4 regions of the Streptomyces sp. Rer75 genome follow, and region 3 is predicted to be linked to each of the others. Evidence: riboswitches for the same ligand, from Rfam matches in the RefSeq annotation. Region 3 holds a riboswitch; each other region holds the start of a gene.

Region 1 (5,447 bases), 3.0 Mb from region 3:
TCGGGGCCGCTCTCGGCGTACCCGGCGGAGAGGACGACGAGCCCCTGGACGCCGTGTTCGCCGCAGTCGGCGACGACGGCGGGCACCTGCGCGGCGGGGACGGCGACGACGGCCAGGTCGACCGGTCCGTCGACCTCGCGCAGGGAGCGGTGGGCCGGGACGCCGTCGGGCTCCAGGCGCGTCCAGTCCTCGGGGAAGGCGTGGTTGACGGCGTGGACCCGCCCGGTGAAGCCGCCGTCGAGGAGGTTGCGCAGCACGGTGCGGCCGACCCCGCCGGGGGCCCGGCCGGTTCCGATGACGGCGACGGAGCCGGGGGTGAGCAGCCGCTGCACGGAGCGGGCCTCGGCGCGCTGCTCACGGGCGCGCATGACGGCGAGGGAGCGGTCGGTGGGTTCGAGGTCGAATTCGAGGCGGACGACGCCGTCGTCGAAGCTGCGCTTCTGGGTGTAGCCGGCGTCCGTGAACACCTTGATCATCTTGGTGTTGGCGGGCAGCACCTCGGCGGCGAAGCGGCGGATGCCGCGCTCGCGGGCGACGGCCCCGATGTGTTCGAGGAGGGCGGAGGCCACGCCGCGGCCCTGGTGGGCGTCCTGGACCAGGAAGGCGACCTCGGCCTCGTCGGCGGGGGCCCGATCGGCGTCGCCCTCACCGGGGGGCGGGAGGTGGGCGGGCAGCCCGTCCTCGCCGATGCGGTCGTAGCGGACGGTGGCGATGAACTCGCCCCCGACGGTCGCCGCGAGGCCGACCCGGTCGACGTAGTCGTGGTGGGTGAAGCGGTGGACGTCGCGGTCGGAGAGCCGGGGGTAGGGCGCGAAGAAGCGGTAGTACTTCGACTCGTCCGAGACGTGTTCGTAGAAGCTGACCAGGCGCTGCGCGTCATCGGGCGTGATGGGGCGGATCTGCGCGGTGCCACCGTCCCTGAGCACCACGTCGGCCTCCCAGTGGGTGGGGTACGCGTGATGATCCGACGAGCTCGGCATGGGGACAGGGTACGGGCTGAAGTCCGGGACGGAGAGGTCCGCATGGCGGACACCCTTGCGTGAACGGGGGGTGTCGAGGGAAAGTCCGTATCGGACCTGTTCGGACATGACCGGACCCACTCGGGCCCGAACCCGGGCGAGACCGGACACCGTATGATCTGGTCTAGACAACAGCACCCGCAGATCTGAAGGGCAACACCATGGCTGAGCGCCGCGTCAACATCGGCTGGGCCGAGGGCCTGCACGCCCGCCCGGCGTCGATCTTCGTCCGTGCGGCGACCGCCGCCGGCGTCCCCATCACGATCGCCAAGGCGGGCGGCACCCCGGTCAACGCCGCTTCCATGCTCGCCGTGCTCGGCCTGGGCGCTCAGGGTGGCGACGAGGTCGTGCTCGCCTCCGAGGCCGACGACGCGGAGGTCGCGCTCGACCGTCTGGCGAAGCTGGTGGCCGAGGGTCTCGAGGAGCTTCCGGAGACCGTCTGATTCCGTCCGAATCGCATTTCGGCGCGGCGGGGCCGCGGTGAACCATTACGGATCACCGCGGCCCCGTTGCTTTTCCGCATCGCGAATTCCATTGAGCTATATACCGAGCGGCTGTTAATTCCGGCCGCTCGCCGTGTTTACGGAATGTTTCGAAGTTCTCACCTGGGACGCGTTTCGCAATCGGTATTCGGCCAGCGAGCGCTCGGTGTGCGCGGCGGCGAGCGCCCGCGCCCGGTCGGCGTCGCCGCGCGCGACCGCGTCCACGATCGCCCCGTGCTCCGCCCAGGACTCGATGGCGCGCACCGACGGGTCGGCGCACCCGGCCGCGCCCGGTACGGCCTGCATGACCTGCGCGGGCTGCACCGCCTGCGCGGCCTGCCGGGCCGGGTCCGCCGCGTACACCCACGCCGTCTTGCGCCGCAGCTGCACCAGCATTCCCGCCAGGCTCGGGCTGCCGGACGCCTGGGCGAGCGTCTCGTGGAACCAGTCGCCCAGCGAGCGCAGCTCGCCCAGCCGGCCGCGCTGGGCCCGCTCCTGGCCGAGCCGGACCAGACCGCGCAGCACCTTCAGATGCCCCTCGGTGCGCCGCTGGGCGGCCCTGGCGGCACCCAGCGGCTCCAGCAGGGCCCGGATGTCCAGGAGGTCGGCCGCCTCCTTCTCGGACGGCTGCGCGACGCACGCGCCGGCATGCCGCCGGGTCGTCACGAAGCCCTCGGACTCCAGGGTGCGCAGCGCCTCGCGGACGGGCACCCGGGAGACTCCGTAGCGCCGGGCGAGCAGCTCCTCGGTCAGCCGGCTGCCGGGCGGATAGGTACCGGAGATGATGTCGTCACGGATCGCCGTGCACACCGCATGTGCCGAAATCCGGCGACCGCCCTGGAGTGCGGCCGTATCCCCGTTCACTTCCGGTCCCGCATTGTCGAACCTCCGCCTCAACCCCGCGAAACGCATCCGATTGACGCGTGTTCAGCGACTCTATTCGAAGCCGCCGGGATTTCCGATGGGCGAAGGCAATTCAGGGATATTTTTTGGTCACAGTGGAGCGTCCCGGCCGGGTAACGCCGAAGGCCCCGTCCGGAGCGGACGGGGCCTTTCGACGGGGACGGCGACGGGTCAGAGGTTGACGCCGTGCGAGCGCAGGTACGACAGCGGGTCCATGTCCGAGCCGTACTCCGCGGTGGTGCGGGCCTCGAAGTGCAGGTGCGGGCCGGTGACGTTGCCGGTGGCACCGGACAGGCCGATCTGCTGGCCGGGGGTGACCTTCTCGCCGACCGAGACGCCGATCGAGGAGAGGTGGCCGTACTGGGTGTAGGTGCCGTCGTTCATCTTGATGACGACGTTGTTGCCGTAGGCGCCGCCCCAGCCCGCCTCGACGACCTCGCCCATGCCCACCGACTGCACCTCGGTGCCGGTGGAGGCCGAGAAGTCGATCCCGGTGTGGCTGCCGGAGGACCACAGGCCGCTGGACGCCGCGTAGCCGGTGGAGACGGAGGAGCCGTCGATGGGCGAGACGAACGTGTTGAGGCGCTTGCGCTCGGCCTCACGCGCGGCGCGCTCCTTGGCCTCGCGCTCCGCCTTGGCCTTCTTCGCGGCCGCCTCGGCCTTCCGCGCGGCCTCCTGGCGGGCCACGGCCTCGGCCTTCGCCTTGGCGGCGGCGGCCTCGGCGGCGCTCTCCTGGGACTGGGCCTGCGCGTCGATCTGGTCGGAGAGACCGTCGCCCATCACCATCGCCTGGCGGAGACCGGTGTCCTGGGGAGACGGCGTCTCGCCGGTCGCGGCGAGGGCCGGGCCGGCGATGCCGGCGACGACGCCCGAAGCGACCGTGGTGATGCCAGCGATGTTCGCGCCGGTGCGGACGGCGGTCTGGCTGGGACGTCGGTGCTTCCCGGCGGCACGGGTGAACGCCATGGTGTGGCGCACTCCTTTCCTTCCTTCTCGCCTACCGGGTTAGCTGACGGGTTCGGAGCAGGAAGGTCTCCTACGGGCCCCTCCCCCGGCCGGGGAAGGCGTCCGATTCACCCCAGGGACGTTTGGGTCCCCGGCTCCCCTGGCACTCGCACCAGTGGGACTCGGCGATGGCTGTCCGTGCCGCGGGCGCGGCGGGTATCCGGCGAACAGCCGCACTGACGCTAAACGGGCCGCGTTTCGATCACCAAACGGTTACGGGTTTTTGTTGTTCTCGCCACAAACCAAACGCCCCTCAAATCGGACATACGGGAGGACCCTGACGTCTCACTTGACGCCAGGGTCCTTGTACTGATGGTGCGTTGAGCCGGGCCCGGGACATGTCGGGCCCGGCGGCACGCGGTTCAGCCGGTGATGACGCGCACCTCTCCGATGCCGAGCGCCCTGACCGGCGCCTCGATCTTCGAGGCGTCACCCACGAGCACCGTCACCAGCCGGTCGGCCGGGAAGGCGCTCACGACCGCCGCGGTCGCCTCCACCGTCCCCGCCTCGGCGAGCCGGGCGTACAGCTGCGCCTGGAAGTCGTCCGGCAGGTGCTGCTCGACCTGGTCGGCGAGCGTGCCCGCCACGGCGGCGGCCGTCTCGTACTTCAGCGGGGCGACGCCGACGAGGTTCTGCACGGCGACATCGCGCTCGGCGTCCGTCAGCCCCTCCTCCTTCAGCGTCCGCAGCACCGTCCACAGGTCGTCCAGCGCCGGGCCGGTGACCTCGGTGGCCACCGAACCGCTGATCGCCAGCAGCGAGGCGCCCGCCGAGCCGCCGCCGGCCGGCGAGGGCGGCGTCGAGCGCAGCACCTGGCCGAAGGCGCGCACCCCGTAGGTGTAGCCCTTCTCCTCGCGCAGCACCCGGTCCAGCCGGGAGGTGAGGGTGCCGCCCAGGCAGTAGGTGCCGAGCACCTGCGCGGGCCAGACGCGGTCGTGCCGGTCGGCGCCGATGCGCCCGATGAGCAGCTGGGTCTGGACCGCGCCGGGCCGGTCGACGATCACCACACGGCCGGTGTCGTCGGCGATGACCGGCGGGACCGAGCGCTGCGGGGCCGGGCCTCCGGTCCAGGCGCCGAGGGTGTCGGCGAGCGCCTGGTCGAGGTCGACACCGGCCAGGTCGCCGACGACGACCGCGGTCGCGGTGGACGGCCGGACGTGCGCCTCGTAGAAGGCGCGCACCGCCGCGGCGTCGATGCCCTCGATGGTCTCCTCGGTGCCCTGGCGCGGCCGGGACATCCGCGACTCGGCCGGGAACAGCTCCTTCGCCAGGGCCATGGAGGCGCGGCGGGCCGGGTTGGCCAGCTCGTGCGGGATCTCGTCCAGCCGGTTGCGCACCAGCCGCTCGATTTCGCCGTCGGGGAAGGCGGGGGCGCGCAGCGCGTCGGCGAGCAGGCCGAGCGCCTTGGGCAGCCGGGAGACCGGCACCTCCAGGGAGACCCGGACGCCGGGGTGGTCCGCGTGGGCGTCCAGGGTGGCGCCGCAGCGCTCCAGCTCGGCGGCGAACTCCTCGGCGGTGTGCTTGTCGGTGCCCTCGGACAGGGCGCGCGCCATGATCGTGCCGACGCCGTCCAGACCGGCCGGCTCGGTGTCCAGCGGGGCGTCGAGGTTGATCTCCACGGCGACGACCTGCTGGCCGGGGCGGTGGCAGCGCAGCACGGTGAGCCCGTTGGACAGCTCAGTGCGCTCCGGCGCCGGGAAGGCCCACGGCTTGGGGGCACCCCCCTGCGGCTGCGGGTGGAAGGTCATGGTGGCGGTGACGGCGTCGCTCACTGGGCCGCCTCCCCTTCTGCGTCGGTGTCGGCGGCTTCTGCGGCGCCGGAGGACTCGTCGTCCGCGTCCTCGGCGCCCTGGACGGGCTCGTAGACCAGCACGGCCCGGTTGTCGGGGCGCAGCCGCGCCGCGGCCACGGCCCGCACCTCCTCGGCGGTGATGTCCAGCACCCGCCCCACGGCGGTCAGCGCCAGCTGCGGGTCGCCGAAGAGCACGGCGAACCGGCACAGCTCGTCGGCGCGGCCGCCGACGGTGGCCAGCCGGTC
Region 2 (5,447 bases), 1.1 Mb from region 3:
GACGCGACGCCGACAGTTGGGCGCCAGCCTGCGCAGGTTGCGCGAGGAGAAGGGCCTGTCCCTGCAGGAGGCCGGTGATCGGGTGGGGCTCTCCAAAGCGACCGTCAGCCGCTACGAAACCAAGGACGGGTCGGTCAAGTGGCCGCTGGTCGACGCCCTCTGCAAGGAGTACGGGGCCAGCGATGAAGAACGTGCCGCCCTCGTTGATCTTGCCAAGAACGCCAAAGTGCAAGGCTGGTGGCAGTCATACACCGAGGCCATCCCCAGCCGCATGAACCTTCTCCTCACCCTGGAGGACGAGTCAGTCCGCGAGGATCATTTTGCCCTCGCCTTCATCCCAGGGCTGTTGCAGACCCGGCGCTACGCCGAGGAACTCCACCGGAGCGATCCTCAACCACCGCCGGAGGAGCGTTTGCAGCAGGCCATCGAGGTGCGGATGAAGCGGCAAGCAATCCTCACCCGCGACAACCCGATGCAGTTGTCCGTCGTGCTTGACGAATCGGTCATCCGTCGAAAGATCGGAAGCGCGGAGGCTCACCGGGAGCAACTTGCCCACCTGCTTGACCGTGCAGCGCTTCCCCACATCGATCTACGAGTCGTCCCCTCTGGCATCGGCCCTCTCGCGTCAGCGATGGGCTCATTCCTCATCCTCGTTGGTACGGATCCGTCGCTTGACGTTGTCTACTTGGAGAACGTCACGGTCTCCCTCTACCTGGAGAAACTGGCTGAGGTGGAGCAGTATCGAAAGGCGTTCGCTTACCTCAGCAGTCGGGCCTTGTCCCCGGATGCCTCCGCCAAGTTGATCGACACCGTACGCAAGGAAGTGTGATGGCCACGAACCGAATACGAGCGGCAAGCCACCTTGCGGCGACGCAGTGGGTGAAGTCCACCTACAGCGGTGGTCAGGGGCTGGAGTGCGTGGAGACGGCGAAGCTGCCGGACCGCGAGACCGCCGTCCGCGACTCGAAGCGTCCGGATGGGCCCGTGCTCGGGTTCTCGCAGGGCGCGTGGGGGGACTTCGTAGCGGCCCTGCGGGCGGATGAGCTGGGCTGAGGGGCTGGTCACCCGTAGCCGGTTCGGGCCCGGGGGTGGGGGCTCGCTGCGTAGGGTCGGGGCAAGGTGACCCTAGGAGTGGGAGGTAGCGGCATGGCTGGTGTGCCGGCGGGGCTGGTGGCTGCGGGTGGGTTGGTCGGGGGGTACGGGGTGGCCCGGTGGACCAAGCGGCGGCCGCTCGGTGGGGTTGCGCTGGCGGCGGCCGGGGCCGTGGCCGCCAAGGGGTGGCGGGACAAGGCCGGGAACGGGACGGCGGCTGCGCTCAGCGGGTTGTACGTGGCCGCGTTCGCCGGGTCGCATCCGCTGGCGAAGAAGGTGGGGGCGTGGCCGTCCGTCTTCGGGGTCGCCGGTGCGGTTGCCGCCGCTTCGTGGGTGTTGGCGGATCGGCGTGGGGGTGTAGGGGCGTAAGGGGGCCGGGACGGCGGATTGCCGTCCCGGCGCCGTGGCCCGGGGTCAGGCCGAGGCCGAGGTCAGGAGGTTCAGTTCCGGCTGGGTGAGCTGGAGGTCGACCGAGGCGAGCAGGGCGGGGAGCTGGGCGGGGGTGCGGGCGCTGGCTACCGGGCCGACCACGGTGGGCTGGGCGGTGAGCCAGGCCAGGGCGACGGTGGCGTGGTCGGCGTTGTGGTTGGCGGCCACGTCGTCGAGGGCGGCGAGGACCTTCTGGCCGCGCTCGGTCTCCAGGTGCTGGGCGGCGCCCGTGGAGCGGGCGCTGTCGACCGTGGTGCCGGGGCGGTACTTGCCGGTGAGGAAGCCGGACGCGAGCGCGTAGTACGGGAGCGTCGCCAGGCCGTGGCGGGCGGCGACGTCGGCCAGTTCGCCCTCGAAGGTGTCGCGCGAGACCAGGTTGTAGTGGGGCTGGAGGGCGACGTAGCGGGCCAGGTTCTCCTGGGCGGAGAAGGTGAGGGAGGCGTCGAGGCGCTTGGCGGAGATGTTGGAGGCGGCGATCTCGCGGATCTTGCCCGCCTGCACCAGCTCGTCAAGGGTGGAGACGATCTCCTCGACCGGCACCGAGGTGTCGTCGAAGTGGGTGTAGTAGAGGTCGATGTAGTCCGTGCCGAGGCGCTGGAGGGACTCGTCGAGGCCGGACTTGATGGCGGAGGCGGACAGTCCGCGGGGTTCCGGCGAGCCGGCGCCGACCTTGGTGGCGAGGACGATGTCGTCGCGGTTGCCGCGGGAGGCGAACCACTTGCCGAGGATGGTCTCGGACTCGCCGCCCTCGTTGCCGGGTGCCCAGGCGGAGTAGACGTCGGCGGTGTCGATGAAGTTGCCGCCCGCCGCCACATAGGCGTCGAGCACCTCGAAGGATTCGGCCTCGTCGGCCGTCCAGCCGAAGACATTGCCGCCCAGGGAGAGCGGGAAGACGGACAGGCTGCCGATGTTCTTACGGGTGTCATTGCGCGTCTCAGTCATGCGATATGACAACGCTGACGACCGAGGGGGGTATTCCGTCGGAGGCCGCGGACAGAGAACCGGCGGCCCTGGCGTCAAGGGGGGAGAGAGCGCCAGAGCCGCCGGAACGAGGGGCCGTCGCAGCGACGACGGCCGGATCAGGGGGTCACGGGTTCAGCCCGTGGTCGCGCAGCCAGGACAGCGGGGCGATCGGGGAGCCGCCGCCCGGCCGCACCTCCAGGTGGAGGTGGGGGCCGGTGACGTTGCCGGTGGCGCCGACGCGGCCGATGGTCTCGCCCGAGGACACCTTGCCCGAGGTGACGACCATGGACGACAGGTGGCAGTACCAGATCTCGGTGCCGTCATCGAGCTTGAGCACGATGCGGTAGCCGTACGATCCGGCCCAGCCCGCCTGGGTGATGGTGCCGCTGCCCACCGCCTTGACCGGGGTGCCGGTCGGGGCGGCGAAGTCCTGGCCGGTGTGGTCGGCGGACCAGATGTCGCCCGCCTGGCCGAAGCCCGCGGTCAGGGTGTACGAGGCGACGGGGAGGGTGAACCCCGTGGAGGTCGACGCCTTGGCGGGGCGGTCGGCGGCGGCCTTGGCGGCGGCCTCCTTCTCGGCCTCCGCCTTCGCCTTGGCCGCCTCGGCGGCCTTCTTCTTGGCGGCGGCCTCGGCCTTCTTCTGCTCCGCCAGGTCGCGGGCCTTGGCGGCGGCCTTGGCGGCGTCGTCGGCGGCGGCCTTGGCGGCGGCGCGCGCCTCGCTCTCGCGTCTGTCGTCATCCGCCGCGGTCTGCTGGCTCTCGGCCTGCCGCAGGATGCGGGTGCGCAGCGCCTCGCCCGCCTCGGTGCCGCCGGTGGTGAGGGTGGCGGCGGTGGGCTGGGCGGAGTCCTGGCCGTCGGCCATCAGGGAGCCGATTCCGGGCAGGTCCTTGGCGGCGGGCAGCTGGGCCTTGACCTCGTCGGCGACGTGGGCGAGGTCCGGCATGGAGATCGGTACGGTCGGCCGGTCCTTGGCGCTCGCCATGCCGCCCGCGCCGACCGCCGCGATGACGCCGACGCCGAGGACGGCGCTGCTGCGGGCCATGGTCCCGCCGCGCTGCTTGCCGACGCGGTGCCGGCCGCGGAGCGGAGCGATGGACTCCTCGGTGGGGTTCCACTCGTCCCAGACGGCTTCCTTGCCTACGGGCGGCTCATCCGGTTCGGCGCCGAGGCCGACCGTGGGGCGGGCGCCGGCTCCGGCGTCGAAGCCGACTCCGTACGCGGTCGCGGTGCCGGGTCCCGTACCCGACGAGCGGTACGGAGCTTCGTCCAGTACGGACCTGTTGGACGCCACCGGGGCGCACTCCTTTCCTTCCCTCTCGCCTACCGGGTTAGCTGACGGGTTCGGAGCAGGAAGGTCTCCTACGGGTCAGGTTCGACCCGATTCACCCCAAGGTGGTGGTTCCCCGGTTCCCTCGTGCTGCGCTGGTGCCGCGGCGGCTGCTGCTGCCGTGATGCGTGGTGGTGCGTGGTGCTGATGGTGGTGCTGGCGCTGCACGTACGGGATTCGGCGACGGCGCACGGTGCCGCCTCTGCGACGGCTGTGTCGACCGCGCTGCGTTATCGAACGTTAATAGAGAGCGCGACATGATTCCAAGCTCTTCTGAAGAATCCGCGCAGCTTTGGCATGAACTTAGTAACCAAGGAAGGACAGATGGGGGCGTTTCACCCCGCTTGAAAAGGGATGGTAAAAACCTCCTGCGGGCTGATCGTGTGTCAATCGTTATGCGTACGCGTCACGGTTGGCTACGGTCCGTGTCCGGAGCGGGGGGTGTGGTTCCGTTCGTTCCGGGCGGGCGCCGGACCGCGAGCAGCGCCATGTCGTCCGCGGTCTCCCCGCCCGCGTGCAGCGCGACGTCCTCCACCAGCGCGTCGAGCAGCCCGCCCGGTCCGGTGAAGCGGCGGCCGCGCAGCCGCTCCTCGGGGGCGTAGAACGTGCCGTGCCGGTCGCGGGCCTCGGTCACCCCGTCCGTGAACAGCAGCAGCGTCGCGTCCTCGGGGAACCGCAGCTCCGTCACCCGGTCGGGCCACGCGCCCAGTTCGCCCATCCCCAGCGGCAGCGCGACCGTCTCCGGCTCCAGGCGCCGCACCGCGCCGTCGCCGGGCAGCAGCAGCGGCGCCGGGTGGCCGCGGTTGATGAGGCGAAGGGTGGAGTCGCCGCGCGGGATCTCGCCGAGGACGGCGGTGGTGAACCCCTCGAACGCCTCCAGCTCGGCCCGTCGCGCGCCCTCGCGCCGCAACGCCCGCTCCAGCCGCCCCGCGAGCCCCTCCAGCGTCGCCTCCTGCTCCGCGGCCTCCCGGAAGGCGCCGATGAGGACCGCGACGACCTCCACGGCCTGGAGCCCCTTGCCGCGGACGTCCCCGACGATCAGCCGTACGCCGTGCGGGGTGTCCTGCACCGCGTACAGATCGCCGCCGATCGCTGCGTACTGCTCGGCCGCCACATAGCGCGCCGCGACGTCCAGCCCGGCGATGCGGGCGGGCGGTACGGGCAGCACGGCCCGCTGCGCGGCCTCCGCGATGCCGCGCGCCGAGGCCAGCCGCCGGTCGCCGCGGCGGACGACGCGGTTGATCACGAGCGCGAGGAGGGCGACGGTGGCCACCGTGGCGATCTCGGTCGCGGCCTGGGTCGGGTCCCGCACGCCGTGCAGCTCGGCCAGCAGGCAGACGGCGGTGAGGGCGAGGACCGTGGTGATGATGGTCCGCCGCAGCGGGAAGAGGGAGGCGGCGACCAGCGGGGCCGCGGCGAAGAAGGGGGAGGCGGTGTACGGGGCCGGGGCGGCGAGGTCGAACGCGATCCCGCCGAGCAGGAGGATGGCGGGGGTCCACGGGGCCAGCCGCCGCCCCGGCGAGGCCTGGACGGCCTCCTCGGCCGTGACGAGCCCGGCGGCCGCGCCCGAGGAGTCGGCGGCGGGCGTACGGGCGCCCGGACGAGCCCTGCTCCCTCGCACCCGCGCCACCGGCTT
Region 3 (5,447 bases):
CATGTTCCGCAGGTCGGAGTGGTGCGCGCCGAGGGCCGTTCCGGGCGATGGCCACAGGCATCAGATATCGGGCATTCGCCTCGCGCTGTGAGCGCATCGTGGAGAGTGTGTGGAGAAGGTCGTCGAATTGCTTCGACATTAATCGGCTTTACTTGCGCTTTATGGATTTACTTCCGATAAGTGGCGTATCGGAATCCATGGGTCGCGGCCGGTATCGTCGGGGCGTGCCCGATCAGCCTTGTCCTACCCCCGCTCCCACCCTCTTCACCTGGGAGTTCGCTACTGATCCCTACCCCGCCTACGCCTGGCTACGCGAGCATGCCCCGGTGCATCGGACCACGCTCCCCAGCGGGGTCGAAGCCTGGCTGGTGACTCGCTACGCCGATGCCCGGCTGGCCCTCGCCGACGCCCGGCTGTCGAAGAACCCCCAGCGGCATAGTGAGTCCGCTCACGCCCGGGGCAAAGTGGGCATCCCGGGCGAGCAGCGCGCGGATCTGATGACACATCTGCTCAATATCGACCCTCCGGACCACACCCGGCTGCGGCGGCTGGTGTCCAAGGCGTTCACCCCGCGCCGCGTCGCCGCGTTCGCCCCGCGGGTGCGCGAGCTGACCGACGACCTCATCGACGCCTTCGCGGACCGGGGAGAGGCGGACCTCATCCATGAGTTCGCCTTTCCTCTCCCCATCTACGCGATCTGCGATCTGCTCGGCGTCCCGCGCGAGGACCAGGACGACTTCCGGGACTGGGCCGGGACGATGATCCGGCACGGCGGGGGCCCGCGCGGGGGAGTGGCCCGCGCGGTGAAGAAAATCCGCGCGTATCTGGCCGAGTTGATTCACCGTAAGCGCGCCGCGCTCGGCAACGACTTGATGTCCGATCTGATCCGGGCCAGCGACCACGGTGACCATCTCACCGAGAACGAGGCCGCCGCGATGGCCTTCATCCTTTTGTTCGCGGGTTTCGAGACCACCGTCAATCTGATCGGCAACGGCCTCTACGCGCTGCTGCGCCATCCCGAGCAGCGGGCCCGGCTGCAACGTTCCCTGGGAGAAGGGGAAGAAGCAGAAGAAGGGGATGAGGAACTGCTCGCCACCGGCGTCGAGGAACTGCTGCGCTACGACGGCCCGGTGGAGATGGCCACCTGGCGGTTCGCCACCGAGCCGGTGACCATCGGCGGGCAGCAGATCGCCGAGGGAGAACCGGTGTTGGTGGTGCTCGCCGCCGCCGACCGCGACCCCGAGCGCTTCGCCGACCCCGACGTCCTCGACCTCTCCCGCACCGACAACCAGCACCTCGGCTACGGCCACGGCATCCATTACTGTCTGGGCGCCCCGCTGGCCCGCCTGGAGGCGCAGACCGCGCTCGCCACCCTGCTGCGCCGCATCCCCGACCTCCGGCTCGCGGTGGAGCCGGACGACCTGCGCTGGCGCGGCGGGCTCATCATGCGCGGACTGCGCACCCTTCCGGTGACCTGGGGAAAGTGACATCCGGTCAGTCATGTGACCTTGGCGTGACCTGGGATACACCGGCTTGTGATGATCGTGTGGCGTCGCTATGTTCAACCGACAAACCGAGCCCCCACACGAGAGGCGATTCGCATGCTTTCCGGGAACGGACGTCACCGCCGCCCCCGCCAGGCTCCGGCCATCGTCGTCGCGGCGGGGGTGACCGGTGCGAGCTTCGCCCTTCCGCTCCTCGGAGCGACCGGCGCCCAGGCCGCCCCCGCCTCCACGTGGGACCAGGTCGCCGAGTGCGAGAGCGCCGGGATGTGGAGCGCCAACGAGGGCAACGGCTTCTACGGCGGCCTTCAGCTGACCCTCGACATGTGGAAGAAGTACGGCGGCACCAGCTACGCCCCGCGCCCCGACCTCGCCAGCCGCTCCCAGCAGATAGCCGTCGCCGAGTCGATCCTCGGCGACCGCGGCCCGGACGCCTGGCCCAGCTGCGCGCTGAACGCCGGGCTGACCGACGGCGGCGACGCCCCGGACGTGAACCCCGGCAGCACGGCACGCCCCTCCCAGCAGGGCGACGCGGAGCGCGAGGACCGTGACGGATCCGACGCCCGGGACCGTGGCGATGCGGCCGGCGAGGCGCCGGACGCATCGGAGCCCTCCGACGCGTCCACCGAGCCGGAGCGGCCCCAGGACCCGGCCACGCCGGGCGACTCGGACGAGGCGGACGGCCCGGGCGACGACGCGCCCTCACCGTCCCCCTCCTCCAGCGCGCCTTCTTCCGGCGCGCCCGACCCCTCGCCGACCCCCTCCTCCACCGAGGGCGGCTCCGAAGGCTCCTCCGGCAAGCACCGGGGCGAACGGGACGCGGGGGAGCGGCCGAGCGACCATGCCTCGCGCGGCGGTGCCGGCAGGGCCGAAAACCCCACGGATGGCGGCTACACAGTGCGTCCGGGTGACAACCTTTCAGCAATCGCCGAAAAGCAGGAATTGGGCGCCGATTGGCGTCGGCTCTACGAGTCCAACGAAAACCTCATCGGAACCGACCCAAATCTCATTCTTCCTGGTCAGCGGCTTGATCTCACCATCAGGAGCCAGTAGTTCGGGGTGATTTGCCCGGTCTGGCGCCGGTGAGACATACCTCTCGTCACATTTTCCGGGGCGTCCGAGGTGTCCGGTCTCTCCGCACCCGGCCCCACCTGCGCCGATGTGGGCCGGGTGAGATCGATAACAGCCCTCTTCGCTGCGATAAGGGTGTTTGAACGTTTCCCGGAGGTGTGTTTAACGTCTTTCCGCTCGCCACCGCGAGCACCGTCGACCGTCACGCCGAGTCCTGCCGGCGGTCGTCCGGTACCGACGCGCCAGCGCCGAAGGCAGGAGCGGGGGACCCAAGGTAAGTGCCGGGAGGCCAGCGGAATCGGCCGAGCGGCTAGGGGTGAAGCAGGGTGCGGACCCCCGCACCCAGCCGGGCAACTCACGCCCGAACCCGACAGCTCACCTCGTAGGCGTCGGTGAGGAAACGAACGAACATGTCCAACGCTCAGGGCAAGCACCGTCGTCCTTCCAAGGCCACTCGTATCGCCGCGCTCGCCGGCCTCGCCGGAGCCGCTGTGGCCACTCCGCTCATCGGTGCGACGTCCGCCTCTGCCGCCACCACGTCCCAGTGGGACCAGGTCGCGCAGTGCGAGTCCGGCGGCAACTGGTCGATCAACACCGGCAACGGTTACTACGGCGGCCTTCAGTTCTCCTCCTCCACCTGGGCCGCGTACGGCGGTACCGCCTTCGCACCCACCGCCGACAAGGCCGGCAAGGCCCAGCAGATCCAGGTGGCCGAGAAGGTCCTGGCCAGCCAGGGCAAGGGCGCCTGGCCGGTCTGCGGCAAGGGCCTGACCAGCGGCGGCGCCCCGTCCGCCCCGGCCCCGTCCACCCCGTCGCAGAGCCAGTCCGACTCCTCGCAGTCGGCCCCGTCCGCCAAGCCGAAGGCCGCGCCCCGCAGCGCGCCCGAGCACGCCGCGCGTGACGAGGCCCGCGGCCCGATCAAGAAGGGCGACGGCGAGTACAAGGTCAAGTCCGGTGACACCCTTGGCAAGATCGCCAAGGCGGAGGACGTCAAGGGCGGCTGGAAGAAGCTCTTCGAGCTGAACAAGAACATCATCCAGAAGGCCGACCTGATCTTCCCCGGCCAGCAGCTCCACCTGAGCTGATCAGCCACACCGTAGTCAACGAGCCCCGGCTGGGTGCGCCGCCCCCACGGTGCACCCCGCCGGGGCTTCGGTGCGGTTAGGCTCATGCTGCTACCGCAGACACATACGAAGGAGAACCTCGTGCCGTCCATCGACGTCGTCGTAGCTCGCGAGATCCTCGACTCGCGAGGCAACCCCACGGTCGAGGTCGAGGTCGGCCTCGACGACGGCAGCACCGGCCGTGCCGCCGTCCCGTCCGGCGCCTCCACCGGCGCCTTCGAGGCCCTCGAACTCCGTGACGGCGACAAGAACCGCTATGGCGGCAAGGGCGTGGAGAAGGCCGTCCTCGCCGTCATCGAGCAGATCGGCCCCGAGCTGGTCGGTTATGACGCCACCGAGCAGCGCCTGATCGACCAGGCGATGTTCGATCTGGATGCCACTCCGGACAAGTCCTCGCTCGGCGCCAACGCCATCCTCGGCGTCTCCCTCGCCGTGGCGCACGCCGCCTCCGAGGCGTCCGACCTGCCCCTCTTCCGTTACCTCGGCGGCCCGAACGCGCACCTGCTGCCGGTCCCGATGATGAACATCCTCAACGGCGGCTCGCACGCCGACTCCAATGTGGACATCCAGGAGTTCATGATCGCGCCGGTCGGCGCGGAGTCCTTCTCCGAGGCCCTGCGCTGGGGTGCCGAGGTCTACCACACCCTGAAGGGCGTGCTGAAGGAGCGCGGCCTGTCGACCGGTCTCGGTGACGAGGGCGGCTTCGCGCCGAACCTCGACTCCAACCGGGACGCCCTGGACCTCATCGTCGAGGCCATCAAGAAGGCCGGCTACCAGCCCGGCCAGGACATCGCGCTCGCGCTCGACGTCGCCGCCTCCGAGTTCCACAAGGACGGCGTCTACCAGTTCGAGGGCAAGGCCCGCACCGCGTCCGAGATGACCGCGTACTACGCCGAGCTGGTCGAGGCGTACCCGCTGGTCTCCATCGAGGACCCGCTGAACGAGGAGGACTGGGACGGCTGGAAGACGATCACCGAGCAGCTCGGTGACAAGGTCCAGCTGGTCGGCGACGACCTGTTCGTGACCAACCCCGAGCGGCTGGCCCGCGGCATCGAGAACGACACCGCGAACGCCCTGCTGGTCAAGGTCAACCAGATCGGCTCGCTGACCGAGACCCTCGACGCCGTCGAGCTGGCCCAGCGCAACGGCTTCAAGTGCATGATGTCGCACCGCTCCGGTGAGACCGAGGACGTCACGATCGCCGACCTGGCCGTCGCCACCAACTGCGGCCAGATCAAGACCGGCGCCCCGGCCCGCTCCGAGCGGGTGGCCAAGTACAACCAGCTGCTGCGCATCGAGGAGATCCTCGACGACGCCGCGGTGTACGCGGGCCGCTCCGCCTTCCCGCGCTTCAAGGGCTGACCGCTTCTCGATCCTCGAGGAGCGGACACGTCTGACGCATGTCCCCGGCCGCGGTCCCGTACCGTGGGCCGGGGACGGCGTTACTTAAGCGAAGTCATCACCGGGGAGGCGACGTGCCGGCGGATCGGTTCTCCACCGCGACCAGGCTCAAGGCGCTCGGCGAACACGCCGCCGCCCGGGTCTACCGTGCCCGGATCAAGCGCCGCCGCAGCCGGCTCACCGGCCGGGCCGCCCTCCTCGCACTGGTCGTCTGCTCCCTGGTGGTCGCGCTGGCCTATCCCATGCGGCAGTACATCTCCCAGCGCTCGGAGATCGCCGACCAGCGGCGCCAGGCCCAGCGCGAGCGCGCCGAGGTGGCCAAGCTGCGCGAGCAGAAGGCCCGGTTGCG
Region 4 (5,447 bases), 210 kb from region 3:
GCAAGGAGGCGATGCGCCCCAAGTTCGCGCTGCCGGTGAAGCAGCACGGGCTGAGCGCCACTTTCGGCCAGGCGGGCCTCAACTGGATGTCGCTGCATTCCGGGATCGACTTCCCGGTCAGCGAGGGCACGCCCGTCATGGCGGCGACCGACGGCACCGTGCGCACCCAGTGGAACGACGCCTTCGGCAACATGGTCATATTGACCGCTCCCGACGGCACGGAGACCTGGTACTGCCACCTCAGCAGCACCAAGATCCGCTCCGGGACCGTCAAGGCCGGGGACGTCATGGCCTACTCGGGGAGTTCCGGCAACTCCACCGGCCCGCACCTGCACTTCGAGGTGCACCCGGGCGGCGGGGAGGCAGTGGACCCGCTGCCGTGGCTGCAAAGCCACGGCATCAACCCCAACTGACCGCCCTCACCGCACAGAAGCGCAGAAGCGCAGAAGCGCACAACAACGCCAGCGTCAGAGCTTTTCGACCGGCGCGTACCGCAGCAGCAGCCGCTTCGGCTTCTCGCCGCCGAAGTCGATCGTCGCCTCCGCGTTGTCCCCGGTGCCCTTCACCGCCACCACGGTGCCGAGCCCGAACGAGTCGTGCGTCACCCGGTCCCCGATGGTCAGGGAGACCACCGGGCGGTCCTTCGCCCGCCGCGTCGCGAAACCGGACGCACCGGACGCGGAAGACCCGGACCGCGAGCGCGACGACGAGAACCCGGACGACAGCCCCGCCCCGCCGCCCGACGACATGGCACCCATCGACGCCGACGGGGTCGCGGGCCCGGTGCGCCGCCACTGCACGTACTGGTCGGGGATCTCCTCCAGGAAGCGGGACGGCGGGTTGTACGCGGGCTGGCCCCAGGCGCTGCGCATCGTCGACCGGGACAGATACAGCCGCTCGCGGGCGCGCGTGATCCCGACGTACGCCAGCCGCCGCTCCTCCTCCAGCTCCTTGGTCTGGCCGAGGGCGCGCATGTGCGGGAAGACCCCGTCCTCCATGCCGCTGAGGAACACGACCGGGAACTCCAGCCCCTTGGCCGTGTGCAGCGTCATCAGCGTGATGACCCCGGTGCCCTCCTCGTCCTCGTCGGGGATCTGGTCGGAGTCGGCGACGAGCGCGACCTGCTCCAGGAAGTCCGCGAGCGTGCCGGGGTTCTCCTCGCCCCGGTCCTGCTCGAACTCCAGGGCCACGGAGGCCAGCTCCTGGAGGTTTTCGATGCGGGTCTCGTCCTGCGGATCGGTGGACGCCTGGAGCTCGGCCAGATAGCCGGTGCGCTCCAGCACGGCTTCCAGCACGGTCGCCGGGCCCGCGCCCGACTCCACGATGGTCCGCAGCTCCTCCATGAGCGTGTTGAACCGCTTGACCGCGTTCGCCGAGCGGGCCGCCATGCCGTACGCCTCGTCGACGCGGCGCAGCGCCTGCGGGAAGGTGATCTTCTCGCGGGCGGCGAGCGCGTCGATCATCGCTTCGGCGCGGTCGCCGATGCCGCGCTTGGGCACGTTCATGATGCGGCGCAGCGGTACGGCGTCCTCGGGGTTGGCCAGCACGCGCAGGTACGCGAGGACGTCGCGGACCTCCTTGCGCTCGTAGAAGCGGACCCCGCCGACGACCTTGTACGGCAGCCCGACCCGGATGAAGATCTCTTCGAAGACACGGGACTGGGCGTTGGTGCGGTAGAAGACCGCGACGTCCCCGGCCCGGGCGTCCCCCGCGTCCGTCAGCCGGTCGATCTCGTCGGCGACGAACTGGGCCTCGTCGTGCTCGGTGTCGGCGACGTAGCCGGTGATGGTGGCGCCGGTGCCCGCCTCGGTCCACAGGTTCTTCGGTCGGCGGTTCTCGTTGCGCTCGATGACGGCGTTGGCCGCGCTCAGGATCGTCTGCGTGGAGCGGTAGTTCTGCTCCAGCAGGATCGTCCGCGCGTCCGGATAGTCCTCCTCGAACTGGAGGATGTTACGGATCGTGGCGCCCCGGAACGCGTAGATCGACTGGTCGGCGTCGCCCACGACGCACAGCTCCCCGGCCTCCTCCTCGTCCCTGCCCACCAGCTCGCGCACCAGCGTGTACTGAGCGTGGTTGGTGTCCTGGTACTCGTCGACCAGGACGTGCCGGAAGCGGCGGCGGTAGTGCTCGGCGACGTCCGGGAACGCCTGGAGCAGATTGACCGTGGTCATGATGATGTCGTCGAAGTCGAGGGCGTTGGCCTCGCGCAGCCGCGACTGGTACATCGCGTACGCCTCGGAGAGCGTCTTCTCGAAGCCGTCCGCTGCCTGACCGGCGAAGGTCTCCTCGTCGATCAGCTCGTTCTTCAGGTTGGAGATCTTGGCGCTGAACGACTTCGGCGGGAACTTCTTCGGGTCGAGATCGAGATCCCGGCACACCAGCGCCATCAGCCGCTTCGAGTCGGCCGCGTCGTAGATCGAGAACGATGAGGTGAAGCCCAGCTTCTTCGACTCGCGGCGCAGGATGCGCACGCACGCGCTGTGGAAGGTCATCACCCACATCGCGTTCGCCCGTGGGCCGACCAGCTCCTCGACCCGCTCCTTCATCTCGCCCGCCGCCTTGTTGGTGAAGGTGATGGCGAGGATCTGGCCGGGGTGCACATGGCGGGTGCCGAGCAGATACGCGATGCGGTGGGTGAGCACCCGGGTCTTGCCGGACCCGGCGCCCGCGACGATCAGCAGCGGCGAGCCGGTGTGCTCCACGGCGGCCCGCTGCTGATCGTTCAGCCCCTCCAGCAGCGCCGCCGGGTCGACGGCGGGGCGGGCCGCGCCGTCCCGGTAGTACGCCTCTCTGGTCCCGCTCGGCACCGGCGCGTCGAATGCGCCCGTGAAGAGGTGGTGCGGCACCTCCTCGCCGCCTGAACCGTCCGACCCGTCCGAACCGCCGCCGTGGCCCGGGTGTGCGGAATCCTCGGGCGGCGGGGGCTCCTCCTCCGGAGGCCCGAGGCTCGCCAGGAAGCTGTCATCAAAGAGGCTGCTCATCGCTCACCGAGTTTAGGCGGCCGCACTGACAGCCTACGCATGGATGTCACGAAACGGTTTCGGGCATATCGACCACCAGCCTTCACAGGAGCCCCACGAGTTGGCTACCGTCCTCCCCCAGGCGGCCCGTAGACCCGTCGGCGAACCGCGCCGGCCCGGGCGGCCTCCGCCGAGTCCGGTCGCGCCGCGAGGCAGCCGGAGCCGGGGACCCACAACGCAACACCGGGGTGAATCGGCCCGAGCTGCGGTACGACACGTACGGCATGTACGACGTGACGTCCCGCCCGCGCAAGGCCGTAGGGCAACCTTCCGTACCGCCCGAACCCGACAGCTAACCCGGTAGGCGGTCCACGGAAGGAGTCGCCTCCCTTGGCGTCGCACCGCAAGCCGCGGACCCGAATACCCACCGCCGCCTCCTCCACCGGGCGCCGCACGGCCGTCGGATTCACCACCGCCGCCCTCGCCTCCGTCACCCTCCTCTCCCAGACCGCGAACGCCGCCCCGGGCGATCCGAAGCCCGGCACCACGCAGTCGATCGAGGCGGTCAAGGAGAAGGTGGACACCCTCTACCACCAGGCGGAAACCGCCACCCAGCACTACAACGCCGCCAAGGAGCGCTCCGAGCAGCAGCGCACCAAGGTCAACCGGCTGCTGGACGATGTCGCCGAGAACACGGAGAAGCTCAACGAGGCGCGCCGCACGCTCGGCACCTACGCCGCGGCCCAGTACCGCAACGGCGGCATGACGTCGAGCGCCGCGAGCCTGCTGTTCTCCAACGACCCGCAGGACCTCTTCGACCAGTCGCATCTGATGAACCGGATGGCCGGTTCGCAGAAGCGGGCGGTCGACGACTTCCAGACGCAGGCGGCGAAGGCCGCCAAGGAGCGCCGCGAGGCCGCCAGGAGTCTGGAGTCGCTGACCGAGACCCAGCGAGAGCTGAAGACCAAGAAGAAGTCCGTCCAGGACAAGCTCGCGCAGGCCCGCCGGCTGCTGGCGAACCTGACCGCCAAGGAGAAGGCGCGGCTGGCGGCGATCGAGAAGAAGAAGGCCGAGGAGGCGCGGCGCAAGGCGGCCGAGCTGGCTGAAAAGCAGCGGGAGGCCGCGGCCCAGCAGAAGCAGCAGGAACAGGAGCAGCAGTCGAGCGGCGGTTCCTCTTCCGGTTCCGGAAGCAGCTCGGCAGGCTCGTCCACCGCCTCGAACAGCACCAAGGCGGCCAAGGCGATCGACTTCGCGGAGTCCCAGCTCGGCAAGCCGTACGTCTGGGGCGCGACAGGACCCAACTCCTACGACTGCTCGGGGCTCACCCAGGCCGCCTGGAAGGCCGCCGGGGTCTCACTGCCGCGCACCACGTGGGACCAGGTGAAGGTCGGTACGCGCGTCTCGACCTCCGAGCTCAAGCCCGGTGATCTCGTCTTCTTCTACGACGACATCAGCCACGTCGGGCTCTACATCGGCGACGGGATGATGATCCACGCGCCGAAGCCGGGGGACGTGGTGAAGAAGGCGCCGATCACCGAGATGCCGATCTACGGGAGCGTGCGGCCCGCGTAGCCGCAGTGCGGCTGCCCGTCCCCGCACGGGCAGCCGCTGCTCACACCGGCCGGATCACGTGCCCGGCTTGCGCCCGTACACGTACACGTCGTCGCCGTTCCGCAACAGGCTCCAGTACTTCTTCGCGTCACCGGAGCGCATGTTGACGCAGCCATGGGAGCCGGGCGGCGACCACACGCTCCCCGCGATGGAGTGGAAGGCCTGGCCGCCGTCGAAGAACTGGCTGTACGGCATGGCCACGTTGTAGATCGTCGACCAGTGGTTCTTGTTCCGCCAGTAGACCTTCTTCAGCCCGGTGCGGGTCTCGTACCTGTCCCGCCCGGTGCGCACCGGCACCGGCCCGAACACCAGCCGCGAACCGTCCTGCACCCAGCTGAGCTGCCGGCTGAGGTCGACGCAGGCGATGCGGCCCTTGTTGGTGGGGCACTTGCGCGCCGCGTTGGGGTTACGGCCCGCCGCGTTCTGCGCGTTGATCAGCTTCATGACGCCCCAGGTGACGGGGCCCGCGTAGCCGATGGTCGGGCTGATGCCGTGGTTGATCTGGAATCTCTGCGTCGCCCGGCAGTCCCCCGAGGACTGCCGACCGTCGACGGGACGGCCGAGGAACTTCTCGACCTGCTTCTGATACGGACCGGTGCCCGCCGTGCACGACGTCGCCGCCTGCGCCGGTGCCGTACCGAGCGCGACGGACAGCGGCACCACCATGCCCGCCATGCCCAAGGCGACCGCCGTACGGCGGCGCCATGCCCGCCACGCCCCGAATCCTGCCTTTACCCCCATTGCGCGCTCCCTCCGGGCTTGCCCTTGACGGGTAAGACAGTCGAAGAGTGCGCCGGGTTGCGCTTACAGGTGCGATTTCCCCCATTCCGCCCCTTCCCGCCCCCGGGTTGGCCCAGCAGGCAGGGGACGGGACGT

What was found. Region 3 has a riboswitch for cyclic di-AMP ahead of HYQ63_RS17990 (transglycosylase family protein). Riboswitches for the same ligand answer to the same signal wherever they lie in the genome.
Positions count from the first base shown of each region.
Region 1: it holds a riboswitch for cyclic di-AMP, as region 3 does, so the genes downstream of both, HYQ63_RS31330 (M23 family metallopeptidase) here and HYQ63_RS17990 (transglycosylase family protein) in region 3, are expected to answer to the same signal.
Region 2: it holds a riboswitch for cyclic di-AMP, as region 3 does, so the genes downstream of both, HYQ63_RS23360 (M23 family metallopeptidase) here and HYQ63_RS17990 (transglycosylase family protein) in region 3, are expected to answer to the same signal.
Region 4: it holds a riboswitch for cyclic di-AMP, as region 3 does, so the genes downstream of both, HYQ63_RS18985 (C40 family peptidase) here and HYQ63_RS17990 (transglycosylase family protein) in region 3, are expected to answer to the same signal.

Region 1 covers NZ_CP058693.1:7,279,538-7,284,984, reverse strand. The annotation lists gene HYQ63_RS31345 (bifunctional GNAT family N-acetyltransferase/acetate--CoA ligase family protein) at 1-980, opposite strand, end outside; gene HYQ63_RS31340 (HPr family phosphocarrier protein) at 1,181-1,462, shown strand; gene HYQ63_RS31335 (GntR family transcriptional regulator) at 1,577-2,365, opposite strand; gene HYQ63_RS31330 (M23 family metallopeptidase) at 2,576-3,370, opposite strand; cyclic di-AMP (ydaO/yuaA leader) riboswitch at 3,385-3,547, opposite strand; gene HYQ63_RS31325 (M16 family metallopeptidase) at 3,772-5,157, opposite strand; gene HYQ63_RS31320 (pitrilysin family protein) at 5,178-5,447, opposite strand, start outside.
Region 2 covers NZ_CP058693.1:5,457,877-5,463,323, reverse strand. The annotation lists gene HYQ63_RS23380 (helix-turn-helix transcriptional regulator) at 1-829, shown strand, start outside; gene HYQ63_RS23375 (DUF397 domain-containing protein) at 829-1,053, shown strand; gene HYQ63_RS23370 (hypothetical protein) at 1,147-1,461, shown strand; gene HYQ63_RS23365 (aldo/keto reductase) at 1,507-2,463, opposite strand; gene HYQ63_RS23360 (M23 family metallopeptidase) at 2,609-3,775, opposite strand; cyclic di-AMP (ydaO/yuaA leader) riboswitch at 3,787-3,930, opposite strand; gene HYQ63_RS23355 (PP2C family protein-serine/threonine phosphatase) at 4,218-5,447, opposite strand, start outside.
Region 3 covers NZ_CP058693.1:4,324,440-4,329,886, reverse strand. The annotation lists gene HYQ63_RS18000 (cytochrome P450) at 198-1,487, shown strand; gene HYQ63_RS17995 (transglycosylase family protein) at 1,602-2,555, shown strand; cyclic di-AMP (ydaO/yuaA leader) riboswitch at 2,810-2,977, shown strand; gene HYQ63_RS17990 (transglycosylase family protein) at 2,984-3,658, shown strand; gene eno (phosphopyruvate hydratase) at 3,743-5,059, shown strand; gene HYQ63_RS17980 (septum formation initiator family protein) at 5,173-5,447, shown strand, end outside.
Region 4 covers NZ_CP058693.1:4,535,450-4,540,896, forward strand. The annotation lists gene HYQ63_RS18975 (M23 family metallopeptidase) at 1-413, shown strand, start outside; gene pcrA (DNA helicase PcrA) at 468-2,981, opposite strand; cyclic di-AMP (ydaO/yuaA leader) riboswitch at 3,139-3,343, shown strand; gene HYQ63_RS18985 (C40 family peptidase) at 3,351-4,532, shown strand; gene HYQ63_RS18990 (L,D-transpeptidase) at 4,587-5,312, opposite strand.